DNA from 2 places in the Polycladomyces subterraneus genome. Region 2 is predicted to be linked to the other one. Evidence: a T-box and tRNA genes for the amino acid it is inferred to sense, from the RefSeq annotation. Region 2 holds a T-box; the other holds one or more tRNA genes.
What was found. The T-box of region 2 lies ahead of serS (serine--tRNA ligase). A T-box ahead of a tRNA ligase gene usually reads a tRNA of that ligase, here a tRNA-Ser.
Positions count from the first base shown of each region.

Region 1: it encodes a tRNA-Ser, which carries the amino acid that the T-box ahead of serS (serine--tRNA ligase) is inferred to sense. The anticodon was not compared.

Region 1 is NZ_JANRHH010000036.1:123,791-132,003, forward strand. Features, by position in the region: gene moaA (GTP 3',8-cyclase MoaA) at 1-808, shown strand, start outside; gene NWF35_RS09745 (inorganic diphosphatase) at 857-1,354, opposite strand; gene NWF35_RS09750 (rhodanese-like domain-containing protein) at 1,524-1,853, shown strand; gene NWF35_RS09755 (ferredoxin) at 1,898-2,107, opposite strand; gene NWF35_RS09760 (CPBP family intramembrane glutamic endopeptidase) at 2,271-2,831, shown strand; gene NWF35_RS09765 (hypothetical protein) at 2,892-3,335, shown strand; tRNA gene NWF35_RS09770 (tRNA-Ser) at 3,385-3,477, shown strand; tRNA gene NWF35_RS09775 (tRNA-Met) at 3,483-3,559, shown strand; tRNA gene NWF35_RS09780 (tRNA-Trp) at 3,566-3,639, shown strand; tRNA gene NWF35_RS09785 (tRNA-Cys) at 3,646-3,719, shown strand; gene NWF35_RS09790 (genetic competence negative regulator) at 3,923-4,510, shown strand; gene NWF35_RS09795 (PIG-L deacetylase family protein) at 4,604-5,329, opposite strand; gene NWF35_RS09800 (Glu/Leu/Phe/Val family dehydrogenase) at 5,542-6,825, shown strand; gene NWF35_RS09805 (YpdA family putative bacillithiol disulfide reductase) at 6,900-7,880, shown strand.
Region 2 is NZ_JANRHH010000011.1:16,318-24,530, forward strand. Features, by position in the region: gene asnB (asparagine synthase (glutamine-hydrolyzing)) at 14-1,861, opposite strand; gene NWF35_RS01120 (DUF1540 domain-containing protein) at 2,053-2,205, shown strand; tRNA gene NWF35_RS01125 (tRNA-Ser) at 2,470-2,559, opposite strand; gene serS (serine--tRNA ligase) at 2,755-4,041, opposite strand; T-box leader at 4,086-4,338, opposite strand; gene pdxT (pyridoxal 5'-phosphate synthase glutaminase subunit PdxT) at 4,458-5,045, opposite strand; gene pdxS (pyridoxal 5'-phosphate synthase lyase subunit PdxS) at 5,062-5,958, opposite strand; gene NWF35_RS01145 (D-alanyl-D-alanine carboxypeptidase family protein) at 6,185-7,429, opposite strand; gene guaB (IMP dehydrogenase) at 7,721-8,213, opposite strand, start outside.

The DNA.
Region 1 (8,213 bases), on a different contig from region 2:
CCGAATCACCGGAGGAGAACCCCTGCTCAGAAAAGGGCTGCCCGATCTTATCCGGATGCTGTCCAACGTGAAAGGGATTCGAGATATTGCCCTGACGACCAACGGCTCCTTACTCGCCAAGCACGCCCGTGCTCTCAAAGAAGCCGGACTGCAGCGGGTCAACGTCAGTTTGGATGCACTGGATGACGAAATCTTTGCCAAAATAAACGGGGGGCGGTCTGCTGTCCGACCAGTGTTGGAGGGTATCGAGGCGGCCAGTCAGGCCGGACTGAAGGTGAAGGTCAACATGGTTGTCCAAAAGGGTGTCAATGACGGGCAGATCATCCCCATGGCCCGCCATTTTCGCGGAACGGGGCATATCCTGCGCTTCATCGAATTCATGGACGTGGGCAACAGCAACGGGTGGAACCTGGATCAGGTGGTGTCCAAACGGGAGATCATCGAGCGGATTCACAGGGAAATGCCCTTGGAACCGGTGGAACCCAATTATTACGGCGAAGTCGCTTCCCGTTACCGTTATCGAGGAACAGATGAGGAGGTCGGGGTGATCTCCTCGGTGACGGAATCCTTTTGTTCCACTTGCACTCGGGCGCGATTGTCCGCCGACGGATGGCTGTACACCTGTCTGTTCGCTTCGGAGGGATACGACCTCCGCGGCCCGTTGCGCTCGGGAGAGAGCGACGACGAACTGGAGGCACGCATCCGCGACGTCTGGAACCATCGACGGGACCGCTATTCCGATGAGCGATTAAAAAACACCCGGGTCCGCGAGCGCAAAAAGGTGGAAATGTCCTATATAGGCGGATAAAAGGATGGTTTGGCATGAAGAAACCCCGGCTTTTGCCGGGGCTTTGCGTTACTTCTGCTCTTGATAACGTTTGAGGCAGGCTTGGTACAGGTCTGCTGCAAATTGGGCATCCTTCCAGCCTTCGATTTTGGTCTCTTTGTTCTCCAGATCCTTATACACTTGGAAAAAGTGCTCGATTTCTTTCAACACGTGCGGAGCAACGTCATCCAACGATTTCACGTGATTCCAGCGCGGGTCGTCAGCAGGTACCGCCAACAACTTTTCATCTTGACCTTTATCGTCGGACATCAGCAGAACGCCGATCACGCGCGAGCGGATGACGCATCCTGGGAAGGTGGGGAAGGTGGTCAATACCAGGATGTCCAACGGATCGCCGTCTTCGGCCAAGGTGGATTCCAGATAACCGTATTCGGTCGGGTAGTGCATCGGAGAGTACAACACACGGTCCAGGCGGAACACACCTTTTTCCTTGTCGTATTCGTATTTGTTTTGACTTCCGGTCGGAATTTCGATAAAGGCATCCACGATTAATTCTTGATGTGCCATGTCTCGTTTATCCTCCTTATGTATTGATGTTTCCACCGAACGGGACCATCGGAATTGTCAGTCTCGCTCTACCCACCATTGTATTCGCATTGGCGTTCGGAAGCAAATCCGTTTTGGTTGAAATCTTGTGGTACAATGGATGGGAGACTGAAAGGAAAGAGGCGTTGGGATGGATTCTCAGGAGCAGTACCATATTTCGCCGGAAATGTTCGCCCGTCGATACCGAAAAGGAGAACTGGACGGGATCATCCTGGACGTGCGTGAACCAGAAGAATGGGAAGTGGATCATCTGGACGGTGCGGTCTTGATCCCTCTGCAGCATCTTCCTCATCGGTTGCACGAGCTGGAACGGGACCAAAAGGTGTATGTGCTTTGTGCCCATGGCATCCGCAGCATATATGCCGCCAATTTCCTGCTCAGCCAGGGATTTCGTCGTGTTGTCAACGTGGATGACGGGATGGCGGCGGTACGCCTTTATCTGGATGCTGACGCTGATTGATATGAAAAAAGCTGCTCTGATCGAGCAGCTTTTCGTCGGTCGGTTTATTCTTCCACTTTGATGGAGTCTGTGGGGCAACCTTCCTGTGCATCGCGCACATCGTCCCACAGTTCTTCTGGCACGTCGGCCGTACCGGTGTTGTCGTCCAGGATCACGTAAGCAATGCCGTCTTCGTCGTAGTCATACACGTCAGGAGCGGTTGCGCCGCAAGCACCACAAGCGATGCAAGTGTCTTTGTCTACCCAAGTACGCATGTGAAAAAATCTCCTCCCATATAGTCCCCAATAGAACCTAATCTGTTTCACACCCCATTTTAGAACGAGTTGTATAGAATTGCAAGTCGATGAACGAAAACAGGCGAACAACCATGAATTTTGCCGATTGTTGGGAATGTAGGACAACAAGGGGTGAAACGTGTTGCAGACCAATCAAAAAGACGACTCCCGCCGGCTGTTGATCCATCTGTATGCGTCGCAAGCGGTATTGATGCTGACAGGCTTTCTCCTCCTACAGTGGGTGGATGGAGGATGGCATCGCCTGTTTTACTGGCAAGATCCCGTTCTGTGGGGGAGCGGACTGGCCTTCGGCCTGTTGGTGGTAGCGGTGGACATGGTGTTGACGAGAAAGGCTCCAGCTCATTGGTGGGATGACGGTGGGATCAACCGGTTGTTGTTTCAAGAGCGCTCTCTCGTACACATCGTGTGGATCGCTTGTCTGGTAGCGGTGGCGGAAGAGCTCTTGTTTCGCGGTGCTTTACAATCTTTGATCGGGCTGTGGGGTTCCAGTCTGTTGTTCACGCTGGTACATTTTCGTTATTGGAAGCGAATTCCCCTGTTGCTGTTGGTGTTTGCAGTCAGTCTGGGCTTTGGCGTGCTGGTCGAATGGAGCGGATCATTGGTTCCCGCAATTATCGCTCATTTTGTCATCGATTGTATCACCGGCATTCGAATCCATTTAGATTCGGAAGGGCTTCAATGAAGTGTTATTCCGCAAACCCATTTGCGATATACATGGAAAAAGACGGAGAGGGGGAAACGGATGCGCTCGCGGGGATGGCTGGAGTTGGGCGCTATAGCCGGGTGGTGGTGGGTAACGGTATGGTTGTTTCCGGATGATTGGCAGGGATGGCGACGATATTTATCTTGGCCGTATTGGGTTTTTATGGCCAGTTTTCTGCCTTGTTCGTTTATGGTGGCTCGATTGGGCATTCGTTCTTTTGTCCGAATGTGGGAATTGCCTTTTTCATGGAGTCACCCCCTCCGCCGGCGTGAGTTGATTCGCTGTGCGGCCGGGGTTGGATTGGGATGGTACGGGATCTCGCAACTGGGTGAATACGCCGTAACGGTATTGGTGCTGTTCGGGGGGCGGGAAGGGTGGCTCCTCTATCGAAAGTGGCGAGCGCTCGGGTGGGGGAAATATACGGCTACCTCTACACAGGACGCGGCGAAAGGGCTCTCCGATACCTCCCCAAATCCCCCTTGACACAGTGTGACAATCATACTAAGATAAAAATTGTCACATCGTTTGAAGCGGAGAGATACCCAAGTGGTCGAAGGGGACGGTTTGCTAAACCGTTAGGGGGTCGAATGACCCCGCGCGGGTTCGAATCCCGCTCTCTCCGCCATGTGTGGCGGCGTAGCTCAGTTGGCTAGAGCGTACGGTTCATACCCGTGAGGTCGGGGGTTCGAGGCCCTCCGCCGCTACCATCACGCAGGGGCGTAGTTTAATGGTAGAACGGAGGTCTCCAAAACCTCTAGTGTGGGTTCGATTCCTACCGCCCCTGCCAAAACATGGGGGCATAGCCAAGTGGTAAGGCACGGGACTGCAAATCCCTTATCCCCGGTTCGATTCCGGGTGCCCCCTCCATATCATTGAAATGCGGATTCGACCAAAACCCGTCCAAGGGGTTCTTTTTTTATATGCAACAGGAGGATGTTTGGGTGCATTTCCCGTACATATGATGTATTATGGAATTAAAGAGAGAAAAATGGAGACCTGATTGCGTAACGAAACGGTATTCACCCTCATACGCTGTATAGAGCAGGTCTCCAGCGAGGGAGGGTAAACCCATGCGCGTCGAGCGTTTAGGGCGTGACAAGGTCCGCTTCTACTTATCCATGGACGATCTACTAGATCGTGGGATCAACAAGGAGGACATGTGGCGAGATATCCCCAAGGTGCACGAACTGTTCAACGACATGATGGAACAGGCGTATCAGGAGCTGGGGTTCGAGATTGCGGGGCCTGTGGCGGTAGAAGTGTTTGCCCTTCCGACGCAGGGGATGGTGGTTGTCGTCACCCGCGGTCGTACCCCTGAGACCGATGACGATCTCGATGTGGACGACATGTATGAGTTAGAAGTAACGCTGGAGGAAAGTGAGCAGATCATTTTCCGCTTTTCCGATTTCGAAGACCTCATTCAGGCGGCGATCCGCTTGCAGTCTTTGATCCGCGAGGGCGGCAAAGTGTATGCTTACCAGAATCAATACTTCCTCGTATTTGACGAAGAAATCCAAACGGATAATTTGCAAGCCGTCATCGCCATTCTGACCGAATTCGGAGAACCTTCCACGGTGACCGAACATATGTTGGCTGAATACGGAAAACCGGTGATGACGCAACATGCGATCGAGCAATTGATCCGCTATTTTGGTTAATAGGCGTACGCATCGGTCAGGTGCGTATGTTTGATGTTCATACACAAAAGGAGCCGACTCCCCTTTTATATAGGGAGTCGGCTCCTGCACTTTTCACCACCAACCTGTTTCCTTCCAATCCGGTCGTAACAGCCAACGACCGTTTTGCATTGCCAGTTGATAATATTCCGTCGTGCGCAGTCGTTGCCAGTCTCCGGCCAACACGCCTGGAAACACGCGTTCGATGGATAAGTGCTGGGTACGGTGTTGGCGCAATGCTTCCATTATCGCCTGTCGGTTGGCCGTCACATCGATCGATGTGGTGATTTCATCGTCAGGTGTGGTGTAAATGGGTCCCCCTTCATGTACTGCTGATTGGGGGATGACCACATAGTACAATTTGAAATTCAGGCGGTTTTTCACATGATCACAGGCTTGCACGACAGCTTGGTGCAATGCGCGGTGGTCGGCATGGCCCGAGATGCCTTCAGGCGGGAAAGTGACGATGACGTCAGGGCGGACTTTCTCCACTACCTGCAAAATATCCTTGACCAACACTTCCCCAGGTAAGTGAGACAGCTTCCCGTCGCCGAAATTCCGTTGGATGACTGTATCGATGCCGAGAATTTCCGCTGCGCGTGCCAATTCGATTTCGCGCACATCCCCTAGCTCTTCGGGACGGCATAAGGGAGGATCTCCCACCTTGCCAGCTTCGCCTCTCGTGGCACAATATAGCACGATTTGCACACCAGGGTCTTTGGCATATTTAGCGATCGTACCGCCACATGTAAATGTTTCGTCATCGGGATGGGCAAATAGAAGTAAAGCTGTTCGCTTCATGAAGTTTGATCCTTTCTTCTACGATTTTCCCCTGTTTCCAGTAAGCGTTCCCTAAAATCGATTTTGACTCCTTTCATGGATTCGTCAAGACAAATGGTGTTCCTTCCATGTGGGATGTGTTGTATACTGTGTAAGGACGCCCATGTTTTATTGAAAAATAGTGTATACTGAGCATTGGACTGATGGGAACTTTTTTTTTGAGGTGGTTAGGGATGGGACAACAGTCTGAAAGGACCAACGAATCTGTGGAATCGAAAGAAAACCTCGACGTACTCGCATCCACGCAGATCGTGATCAAACAGGCGCTGGAAAAGTTGGGTTATCCGGAGCATGTTTACGAACTGTTGAAGGAGCCCTTGCGCGTGTTGACGGTCCGGATTCCGGTACGGATGGACGATGGTTCCGTCAAGGTGTTTACCGGCTATCGCGCACAGCACAACGACGCGGTCGGTCCAACCAAGGGAGGTGTGCGCTTTCACCCGGATGTAACGGAAAATGAAGTGAAAGCGCTTTCGATTTGGATGAGTCTGAAAGCAGGGATTGTCGATCTGCCGTATGGTGGTGGGAAAGGTGGTATAGTCTGCGATCCGCGGCAGATGTCCTTCCGTGAATTGGAACGGCTTTCACGCGGCTATGTGCGGGCGATCAGCCAAATTGTAGGTCCGACAAAAGATATTCCCGCGCCGGATGTGTTTACCAACTCGCAGATCATGGCGTGGATGATGGATGAATACAGCCGAATCCGTGAATTTGACTCCCCAGGATTCATTACCGGCAAACCGCTCGTGCTGGGTGGATCTCGAGGCAGGGAGACAGCGACGGCCAAAGGCGTGACGATCATGATTCGTGAAGCGGCCAAGAGGCGCAACCTGGACCTCAAAAACGCCAGGGTCGTGATCCAAGGATTCGGCAATGCTGGTAGCTTCCTCGCGAAGTTTATGAGTGATGCCGGGGCTAAGATTATCGGTATTTCTGATGCCTACGGCGGGTTGTATGATGAAAACGGTTTGGATATCGATTATCTCCTCGATCGTCGGGACTCGTTCGGCACGGTAACCAAGCTGTTCAAAGATACAATCACCAACCAGGAATTGCTGGAGTTGGACTGTGACATCTTGGTACCGGCAGCGGTGGAAAACCAAATCACCGCATCCAATGCGCATCGTATCCGTGCCGATATTGTCGTTGAAGCGGCCAACGGACCGACCACCTTGGAAGCGACGCGTATCCTGCATGAGCGGGGAATTTTGCTCGTACCTGACGTGTTGGCCAGTGCTGGCGGTGTGACGGTTTCGTATTTCGAATGGGTACAGAACAATCAGGGCTATTATTGGTCCGAGGAAGAAGTGGAGCGGAAACTGGAAGAAATCATGGTCAAAGCGTTTGAAAACGTCTACCATACAGCGCAATCCCGCAACGTGGACATGCGCCTTGCCGCATATATGGTGGGTGTTCGAAAAATGGCCGAAGCTTCCCGTTTCCGCGGTTGGGTATAATAAAATAATAAAGAATCACTGAACAGAAAACACCCTGGCTCAGGGTGTTTTCATCATCAAGGGGTGGTGAAACAATGGAAGACATGATCATCATCGGAGCGGGACCATGCGGATTGTCTGTTGCGGTGGAAGCGAAAAACCGGGGACTTTCCCCGTTGGTGATCGAAAAAGGATGCTTGGTCAATTCGATTTATCATTTTCCTACACATATGACGTTTTTCAGTACCCCGGAATTGCTGGAGATCGGGGATGTGCCGTTCGTGACTGCACGTGAAAAGCCGACCCGTCACGAGGCGTTGGTCTATTATCGCACGGTAGCGGAGAAATTTGATTTACGCATCCATACGTACGAAAAAGTGGTGCGCGTGGAAAAAGGCAACGACGGCATTTTTGATGTGCAGACGGAGAAAAATGGCCGATCGCTCCGATATCGAACACGTCACGTCGTCGTTGCTACCGGTTATTACGACAACCCTAATCTGATGGGCGTACCCGGAGAAGATCTGCCCAAAGTGCACCATTATTTTGAAGAGGGACATCCGTTTTCCGGATTGGAAGTGCTGGTAGTTGGAGGGAAAAACTCGGCGGTTATCGCCGCGTTGGAGCTCCATCGAGTCGGGGCCAAGGTGACGATGTCCTATCGCCGCTCGGCGTTTACCGATAGTGTTAAAGCGTGGCTGAAGCCGGTAATCGAAAGTGCGATCCGCAAAGGATGGATCAATATGTATTGGAACAGCGAAATTCGTGAAATCAAACCGGATTCTGTCGTTCTTGAACAGGAGGGGCGGCGATTGGAAATTGCCAACGACGTGGTATTTGCGATGACCGGATACCGACCAGACCGTTCCCTGATGGAAAGATTGGGTGTGACGTTTGATCCGGAAACGGGAGAACCGACCCATAATCCCGACACGATGGAGACCAACGTACAGGGACTTTATATCGCGGGGGTAATCGCTGCCGGACATGACGCCAACAAGATCTTCATCGAAAACGGACGCTTCCATGGGGCAAAAATTGCCGAACACATATCGGGTAAAGTATCTGTATCGTAGGTTATGGATTTGGGTAATAATGATGATACACGGCAACGGAGCAGGGTGAACGGAATATGAGCAAAGACAAATACTGGGTACGGATTCGTTGCAAGCGCTGTGGAGAGCGTTTCGTACTCAAAGGTCGCATGCGAAAGGGTCAAATCGAAACGGGTTTTAAGCAATGTTTGTGCGATAATCAAACTGATTTTGATATCCACACCGAACGATGCTGACAAAGTGACTGCTCGCTTGAACGTGTCCGAGAGACAGTGTCTCGTAAGTCACTGTCAGCCAGTTACAGCCGGTTTTAACCGGCTTTTTTTGTTGCATAAAGGGGGAATCATAGGTTCA
Region 2 (8,213 bases):
AGGGTGTGTCTGATCATACCCGGATCGACACGCCGTATTCACGTATCCACCTATCCAGTTGCCACCAATGAGCAAACAATTGCGGGACGTTCATCAGTTGACCGAACCAAGGGAGGTGGACATTGGAAAGATCGGAACGGGCAAACGATCGGACCGCTTCTATATCCAATAGATCACGCAACGGGGATTGCGGATCGTCCAGCAATTGCAGGACCTGATCCCTCACAGCGGTTAAATAACCTGGATCATGCGTTTTTGGGTATGGACTTTTTTTGCGCCACAACACGTCATCAGGCAGGATGCCGGTCAACGCCCGCCTGAGCAATCCCTTTTCCCGCCCTTCCAATGCCTTCCACTCCCATGGAACGTTCCACATGTATTCTACCAGCGGATGATCGCAAAACGGCACCCGCACTTCCAATCCGACCGCCATACTCATGCGGTCTTTTCGATCCAGCAGTGTGGGCATCCAACGCGTGAGGTTGAGGTAAAACATCTCCCGCATTCGGGCATTGGAAGCCTCTTCTCCCTCCAAGGCGGGCACCTCGGCTATCGCTTCCCGATACCGCTCCTGTACATACTCGTCGGACCGTGTTATCCGAGCCACATCCGGAGAGAGAAAGCGGACCCGCTGATCCGTCATACGCGCCCAAGGAAATGTGTCTGCTTCCACCATTTCCCGTCGATGAAACCATGGATAGCCCCCGAACACTTCGTCGGCACATTCGCCCGATAATACCATCGTGGCTGTTTGTTTGATTTCCTTACAAAACAGGAGAAGGGAGGCGTCCACGTCCGTCATCCCCGGCAAATCCCTTGCCCGAAGGGCATCCGCCAACGACGAGACCAATTCCGGTAAATCCACTTCGATGACATGATGACGAGATCCCAAATATTCACTCATTCGTCTGACCCAAGGCGCATCTGCATTGGGTTGAAACTCGTTTGGCGTGAAATGCCGGTCATTACCCACGTAGTCCACGGAAAAGGTATCCAAGGGACCGCGTCCTTCCTCTTCCATCACCCTGGACGCCCAAGCGGAGATAGCACTGGAGTCCAGTCCGCCGGACAGCATCGTTCCTATTGGCACGTCGGATACCAACTGCCGTCGAACCGTATCTTGGAACAAAGACCGTACCCGTTCGATCGTGGTCGGCAGATCATCGGTGTGCTCCCGGCTTTCCAATGTCCAGTACGGTTGTTTGCGGATCCCATCCTGGTCGACAATCATCCACCAACCGGGACGCAATTCCTCCACTCCCCGGAACACACCGTGGCCGGGTGTGCGTGCCGGCGACATCACCAATACTTCCGCCAGTCCCTCGGCATCAATGACCGGCTCCACATCGGGATGTGCCAACAGGGATTTCAGCTCGGAACCGAACAAAAACGCCCCATCACGCACCGCATAAAACAACGGTTTTACGCCGATACGATCTCGTGCCAGAAAAAGTCGTTTCTCCGCTTCATCCCAAATGGCGTAGGCAAAAATTCCGCGCAATCGGCTCATGCATGCCGGCCCCCATTGCATGTACGCCCGCAATACCAGCTCGGTATCGGATCGCGATTCCATACAGTGGCCGCATTGTTCCAACTCCCGCCGCAGTTTGTCCATATTGTACAATTCGCCATTGTAGACAATGACGTATGTTCGTTCACCGCTCCGCCGGACCATCGGCTGGGCTCCCCCATCCAGATCGATGACAGCGAGACGCCGATGACCCAATGCCGCGTGCTGGGACAGCCAATTCCCCTCCGCATCCGGTCCGCGACGACAATGGGTTTGGTTCATTGTCTCCAGAATCGCACCCTGCTTTCGTAAATCCCGTTTCCAGTCAATCCATCCCGTGATGCCGCACATGGGTTTCCCATCCCTCCATGCCAATGATCTCCTGTTGGTTATGGGCGATTGCCCCACATCATCCTATGTGGGGAAAGGCATCCGGGTGCACCCTCGACACCGAGTTTCGGAAATGCTCCCTGAATTCACCTTCATATTTACGACCGGATCGTGAAAAATAACCATAACCTCCAAGCAAAGGGGTGACAAGCATGGCGCGAGACGTACTGTGCGAAGTCAATAATTGCACTTTCTGGGGCGAAGGCAACAAATGTACTGCCGATCGGATCTATGTCGTCAGCCATCACGGGGAAAAAGCAGCAAACTCCGAAGAAACGGATTGTCACACGTTTAAGCCGAAATGAACCTGAAGAAAAAAAGGAGCCGTCTTGATGACGGCTCCGTATCAGATTCGAAACGTTCCATCCCCATGAATTGCTTGGATTTGTTGTATCCGCTTGGGCTTGTGTATCCGAAAAGTTTTCCTGCTCCTATTGGTATATTTGGGGGAATTTATCCCTAATCGACATGGTTCTTTCAGTGGTTGTCTCATGGAGTCAACCGTGAGATTATTTCCCTCCAAATAAAAAAAGAAGCCGTCCTGACCATGCAGAACGGCTTCTATCCTTTGGCGGAGAGGGTGGGATTCGAACCCACGGAGGGCGTAAGCCCTCGGCGGTTTTCAAGACCGCTGCCTTAAACCACTCGACCACCTCTCCATAATAGACGGAGACATGATGTCATTATACTCAAACACGCCAAATTGTCAAGGGTAGAGTAACACTACAGCGGTAGTTCACGAATACAGGAAGTTGTTAGGAAGGGAAGGGACCTGTTTCCCCGTTGAGGTATGTCAGGGAATACCACCGGGAAAACGGTCCCCATCATGGCCATCCACCTGTGCTTTCCTTCCATTACTTTCCGGCCGGACGGATGAATTCCATTCCACCCATGTAGGGTTGGAGCACTTTTGGAATCCGCACGCTACCGTCAGCCTGCTGATGATTTTCCAAAATGGCCGCCACCGTCCGCCCGAGGGCCAACCCCGAACCGTTCAGGGTGTGGACGAATTCCGGCTTGCTTTTCGGGTTGCGGCGAAAGCGGATGTTGGCTCGACGAGCCTGAAAATCCTCAAAGTTACTGCACGAGGAAATCTCCCTGTAGGTTCCCGAGCTGGGCAACCAGACTTCCAAATCGTATTTTTTGGCCGCGGTGAATCCCAGATCGGCCGTGCACATATTTAATACGCGGTAGGGTAGCTCCAGCAGTTGCAAGACTTTTTCCGCATCCGCCACCAATTTCTCCAGCTCCTGATAGGAATCCTCTGGGCGGACGAATTTCACCAATTCCACTTTATTGAACTGATGCAGGCGAATCAATCCGCGGGTATCCCGTCCGGCGGAACCGGCCTCCGAACGGAAGCAGGCACTGATCGCCGCATACCGGATCGGCAGCTCCTCTTCCGACAGGATTTCCCCGGCGTGAAAATTGGTAACCGGCACCTCGGCCGTAGGAATGAGGAAGTAATCCGTATCCCGTACGCCGAATGCGTCTTCTTCAAATTTGGGCAATTGACCCGTACCGGTCATGCTGTCCCTGTTCACCATATATGGCGGTATCATCTCCACGTATCCGTGTTGTTCGGTGTGCAGATCCAGCATGAAGTTGATCAGGGCCCGTTCCAGCCGGGCACCTGCCCCTTTGTAAAAGACAAAGCGAGAACCGACCACTTTGCTCGCACGCTCAAAGTCCAAGATGTCCAACGCTTGTGCAATCTCCCAATGCGGTTTCGGTTCAAAATCAAACTGGGGTAGTTCTCCCCAATGGCGGACGGGGACATTATCTTCCTCGCTGTCCCCTACCGGCACACTTTCGTGTGGCAGGTTGGGGATTGTCAACAGGATGTCCTGCAATTCCGCTTCGACTTGGCGCAGTTCCTCATCTAACCGTTTGATCTCGTCACCTACCCGCCTCATGTTCTCAATCTCGGCGGTGGCATCTTCTCCTGCTTTTTTCTTTTGGGCGATTTCCCGGGAAACCGTGTTGCGCTGGTTTTTCAACTGCTCGGTTTGTCGCAGGAGTTCCCTTCGCTTTTCGTCCAGTTGCTGAAAGGAATCAAGCCCGCTGATATCTTCTCCCCGATGTTGCAGCCTGGCTTTCACTTCATCAAACTGATTGCGCAACAGTTTCATGTCCAGCATACACGATCAACCTCCCAATCCAAAAATAAAAAACCTCCCGCCACCGAAGGGACGGAAGGTTCCGCGTTGCCACCCTTGTTGACCGAAAAGGATGGTTTCCCACCGTTTCGGCCCGCTCTCCGACGGAGTAACGTTCCGCCTGACGGAAGCGTTTCGGGCACGGAACCGTTTGACGGGTCCGCGCTTTCACGCCCTGCTCCGAGAGGGATTCCCTTCATCTGCCGGGACGGTTCGCACCACCCACCGCCTCTCTGTAACCGACAGCATGAAGGTACTCGTTCTCATCAGCGCATTTGGCCTATGTCAGATGCATTTGTCGTGGCACATCCGGCTGGTACCGGTTATGTGCGTGGAAATGGGATCCACTACCACTACCACTATCACTTTCTATCCTATTATCATCCAACATCCCGGATTTAAACCGTCGGGACTTGCAGGGATTCCTTCACCATGTCCACGAAGTAGGCGTGTACCCGTACGTCATCAGTCAGCTCAGGATGGAATGCGGCACCCAGCAGGTGACCCTGACGGGCCGCCACGATTTTCCCGTCGATCTCGGACAGTACTTCTACTCCGTCATCCACTTGTGTGATGTACGGCGCCCGGATGAACACCGCACGGAAGTTATCGGCCACCCCGCGAATGTTCAGATCGGCTTCAAAACTTTCACGCTGACGACCGAATGCATTGCGTTCAACCGCGATGTCCATCAAACCCAAATGGTGAGTGTCCGTCCCTTCGATCCGTTTGGCCAGCAGGATCAATCCGGCGCAGGTACCAAACATCGGTCTCCCTGCTTCGGCCATCCGCTTAACCGGCTCCACGAGGTCGTATTTGTGCATCAGCTTGCTGATGGTGGTGGATTCCCCGCCCGGAATGACCAAACCGTCCAGGTCGGTCAGCTGCTCAGCCCGTTTCACCGGTACCGCGTCAGCGCCAGCCATCTCCAACAGGCGCAGATGCTCACGAACGGCTCCCTGCAAAGCGAGCACCCCAATTTTCATCGTGCCATTCCTCCCATTACCAGCCGCGTTCCTGCATGCGGTCTTCTTTGGCGAGGCGGGAAATTTCGATTCCCGGCATCGCGCCGCCCAAACCTTTGGAAAGATGGGCGATCAGCTCGAAATCTTCGTAGTGCGTCGTCGCTTCCACGATCGCACGGGCATATTTTTCCGGATTCTCCGATTTAAAAATTCCCGATCCGACAAAGACGCCGTCAGCACCCAGGTGCATCATCAACGCCGCGTCCGCCGGGGTCGCCACACCGCCTGCTGCGAAGTTGACGACCGGCAGGCGGCCGGTTTCGTGCACTTGCAGTAACAGCTCATACGGTGCCCCCAGCTGTTTAGCTTCCGCCATCAGCTCGTCACGGGACATCGATTGCACCTTGCGGATCTGGCTTTGCATCATCCGCATATGGCGGACGGCTTCGACGATATTACCCGTACCGGGTTCCCCTTTGGTCCGGATCATCGAAGCACCTTCACCGATCCGGCGCAATGCTTCACCCAAATCCCGCGCTCCGCAAACGAATGGCACGGTAAATTGCGTTTTATCGATATGGTACACGTCATCCGCCGGCGTGAGCACTTCACTTTCGTCGATGTAGTCCACGCCCAGCGCTTCCAACAGACGTGCCTCCACGAAGTGTCCGATCCGAGCTTTGGCCATGACCGGAATGCTCACCGCGTTCATCACTTCTTCGATGACGGTCGGATCCGCCATCCGCGCCACGCCACCTGCGGCCCGAATATCGGCCGGGACGCGCTCCAGCGCCATGACGGCCACCGCTCCGGCGGCTTCCGCGATTTTGGCCTGTTCGGCGTTGACGACGTCCATGATGACGCCGCCTTTTTGCATTTCGGCCATGCCGCGTTTAACACGATCCGTACCTGTGATCACGTTTTTCTCAGCCATTGCTTCTCTCCCTGCCCTTCCCGCATCCCGATGGGTTCTCCATTCCATGCATGTATGCTTGATCGTTTATCGTGTTTCCACACTCAGCACATTCATTATACCAAATAACCGTGGAACTGTGAGAGACCAACCCCTGGGGTGAGTGATGATCAACCCTTCCCCACGTGGAGAGATCACTATCTAAGGCCATTTGCAACCGGGAAATCGGCTTTCACCAAGTACTGGATCAGGAAAACCAGCCACTGACTTCCTCACCGATTTTCCGGAAAAACAAATCCCACCAGCTAGCTTTTTCCACATCCTGAAGAACCCTGACGGGAATGGGATCTAGATTCTTGATTTCTTTCCCATCATACAAAATTCGCAGTGTGCCGACTACCTCTCCGGCACGAAGCGGTGCTTCCAGTTTTTTTATGTAATCCACGTGGAGCGTGTACCGGTTCTCTTGTCCTTTTTCAATTGGAATAGCAACAGGGCGATCCGTCACCAGCGGAATCTTGGGCACCACCCCGTCCGTTACCGGCACGCGCTCGTACCCCGGTATCACTTGTCCACCCGAGAGGAACGTCTTCAGGGTGAATTGGCTGAACCCGTAATCCAACAATTGCTTTGTGACCGTGAATCGGGTGCTTTCGGCAGGCGTATCCATCACAACAGTGATCAACCTCATCCCATTTTTCACGGCGGTTCCGGTGAAACAATATCCCGCGTTCCTAGTATGTCCTGTTTTCAATCCATCCACGCCCGGGTAGTAAAACCTGAGTCCCGGCAACATGAGATTCCAGTTAGTCAGACGTTGTTGGCGTGGTTCTCCTTTGCGAAACACAATACGCGGCTGGGAAATGATCTTGGTCACTTCCGGATGATCTTTCAATAACCGACGTGCCAAAAGAGCACAGTCACGTGCGGACATCACATGAGAACCCGGTACGTTGGGCGGATCAGCATAGAAATAATTGTCCAACCCCGTTGCATTGTGGAAATGCGTATGAGACATCCCTAACTCCCGGGCCTTGCGATTCATCAATCCCACAAACGCTTCTTCGCTCCCGCCGATTTTTTCGGCCAAGGCAACGGTTGCATCGTTGGCCGAATAGACCGCCATGGCCGTAAACAGCTCCAATACGGTCCGTTTTTCCCCCGGCACCAAATTCACTTGGGCTTCGTTCACACCCGCGGCGTGCTTGCTTACCGTTACCTGATCCTCCCAATGAAGTTCCCCTCGCCGAACCTTTTCCATCACGATGTATTCCACCATCATCTTGGTCATGCTGGCCGGCGGACGAGGTACATCTGCTTCTTTCTCCGCCAGCACCCGGCCAGATTGGAACTCCATCACGATGTAGGAAGCGGCGCGAACCTGAGGTGGTTTTGAAGCAGCCTGTGCCGGTACAAGAGAGGGAAGCAGACAAAAGATCAGTAGGAGTGCGGCGATTTTTCTCTGTGGAGCACTCCGAAACCAGCGACGCAAACGGGTCACCTCCGGCGACAATTGGAAAAATTGAACACAAGCATATCTCCATTTTACGTTCGTGATTGTGCGGAATCAATGACAGAAAAAAGACAAGAAAAAAGCAGGGAATCTTCCCTGCTGATACTGTCGACGTTGTAATGTAAACACTCAAAGGTCGCTTGTGGGGAAACGGCTACCCTCTTTTTTGAGGAGCGGGTCCGAATTTCCGTCGAGTGAGGAGCGGTGACGGGAAATCGGAACCCGCGAACTTTGTCAATAACCTGAGCAGGGAAGATTCCCCGCCGAATCTCACAGATGGTAGTTGGGTGCTTCTTTGGTGATCTGGATGTCGTGGGGATGGCTTTCACGCAACGATGCATTGGTGATCCGGATGAACCGTGTGTTTTCACGCAGTTCGTCCAGATTTTTCACCCCGCAATAACCCATGCCGGCCCGAAGTCCGCCGATCAGTTGATACACCGTGTCGGCCACCGGCCCTTTGTATGGCACGCGACCTTCGATGCCTTCGGGTACCAGCTTGCGTTCATTTTCCTGGAAGTAGCGGTCTTTGCTGCCCGCCTGCATCGCGCTGAGCGAACCCATGCCACGGTACACCTTAAACCGGCGCCCTTGGTAAATCTCCGATTCACCCGGGGATTCCTCGCAACCGGCGAACAGACTGCCCAGCATGACCGCATGCGCGCCTGCGGCGATCGCCTTGACAATATCGCCGGAATAACGGATCCCTCCGTCGGCAATGACCGGGACACCGTATTCGCGTGCCGCCGTGGCACAATCGTAG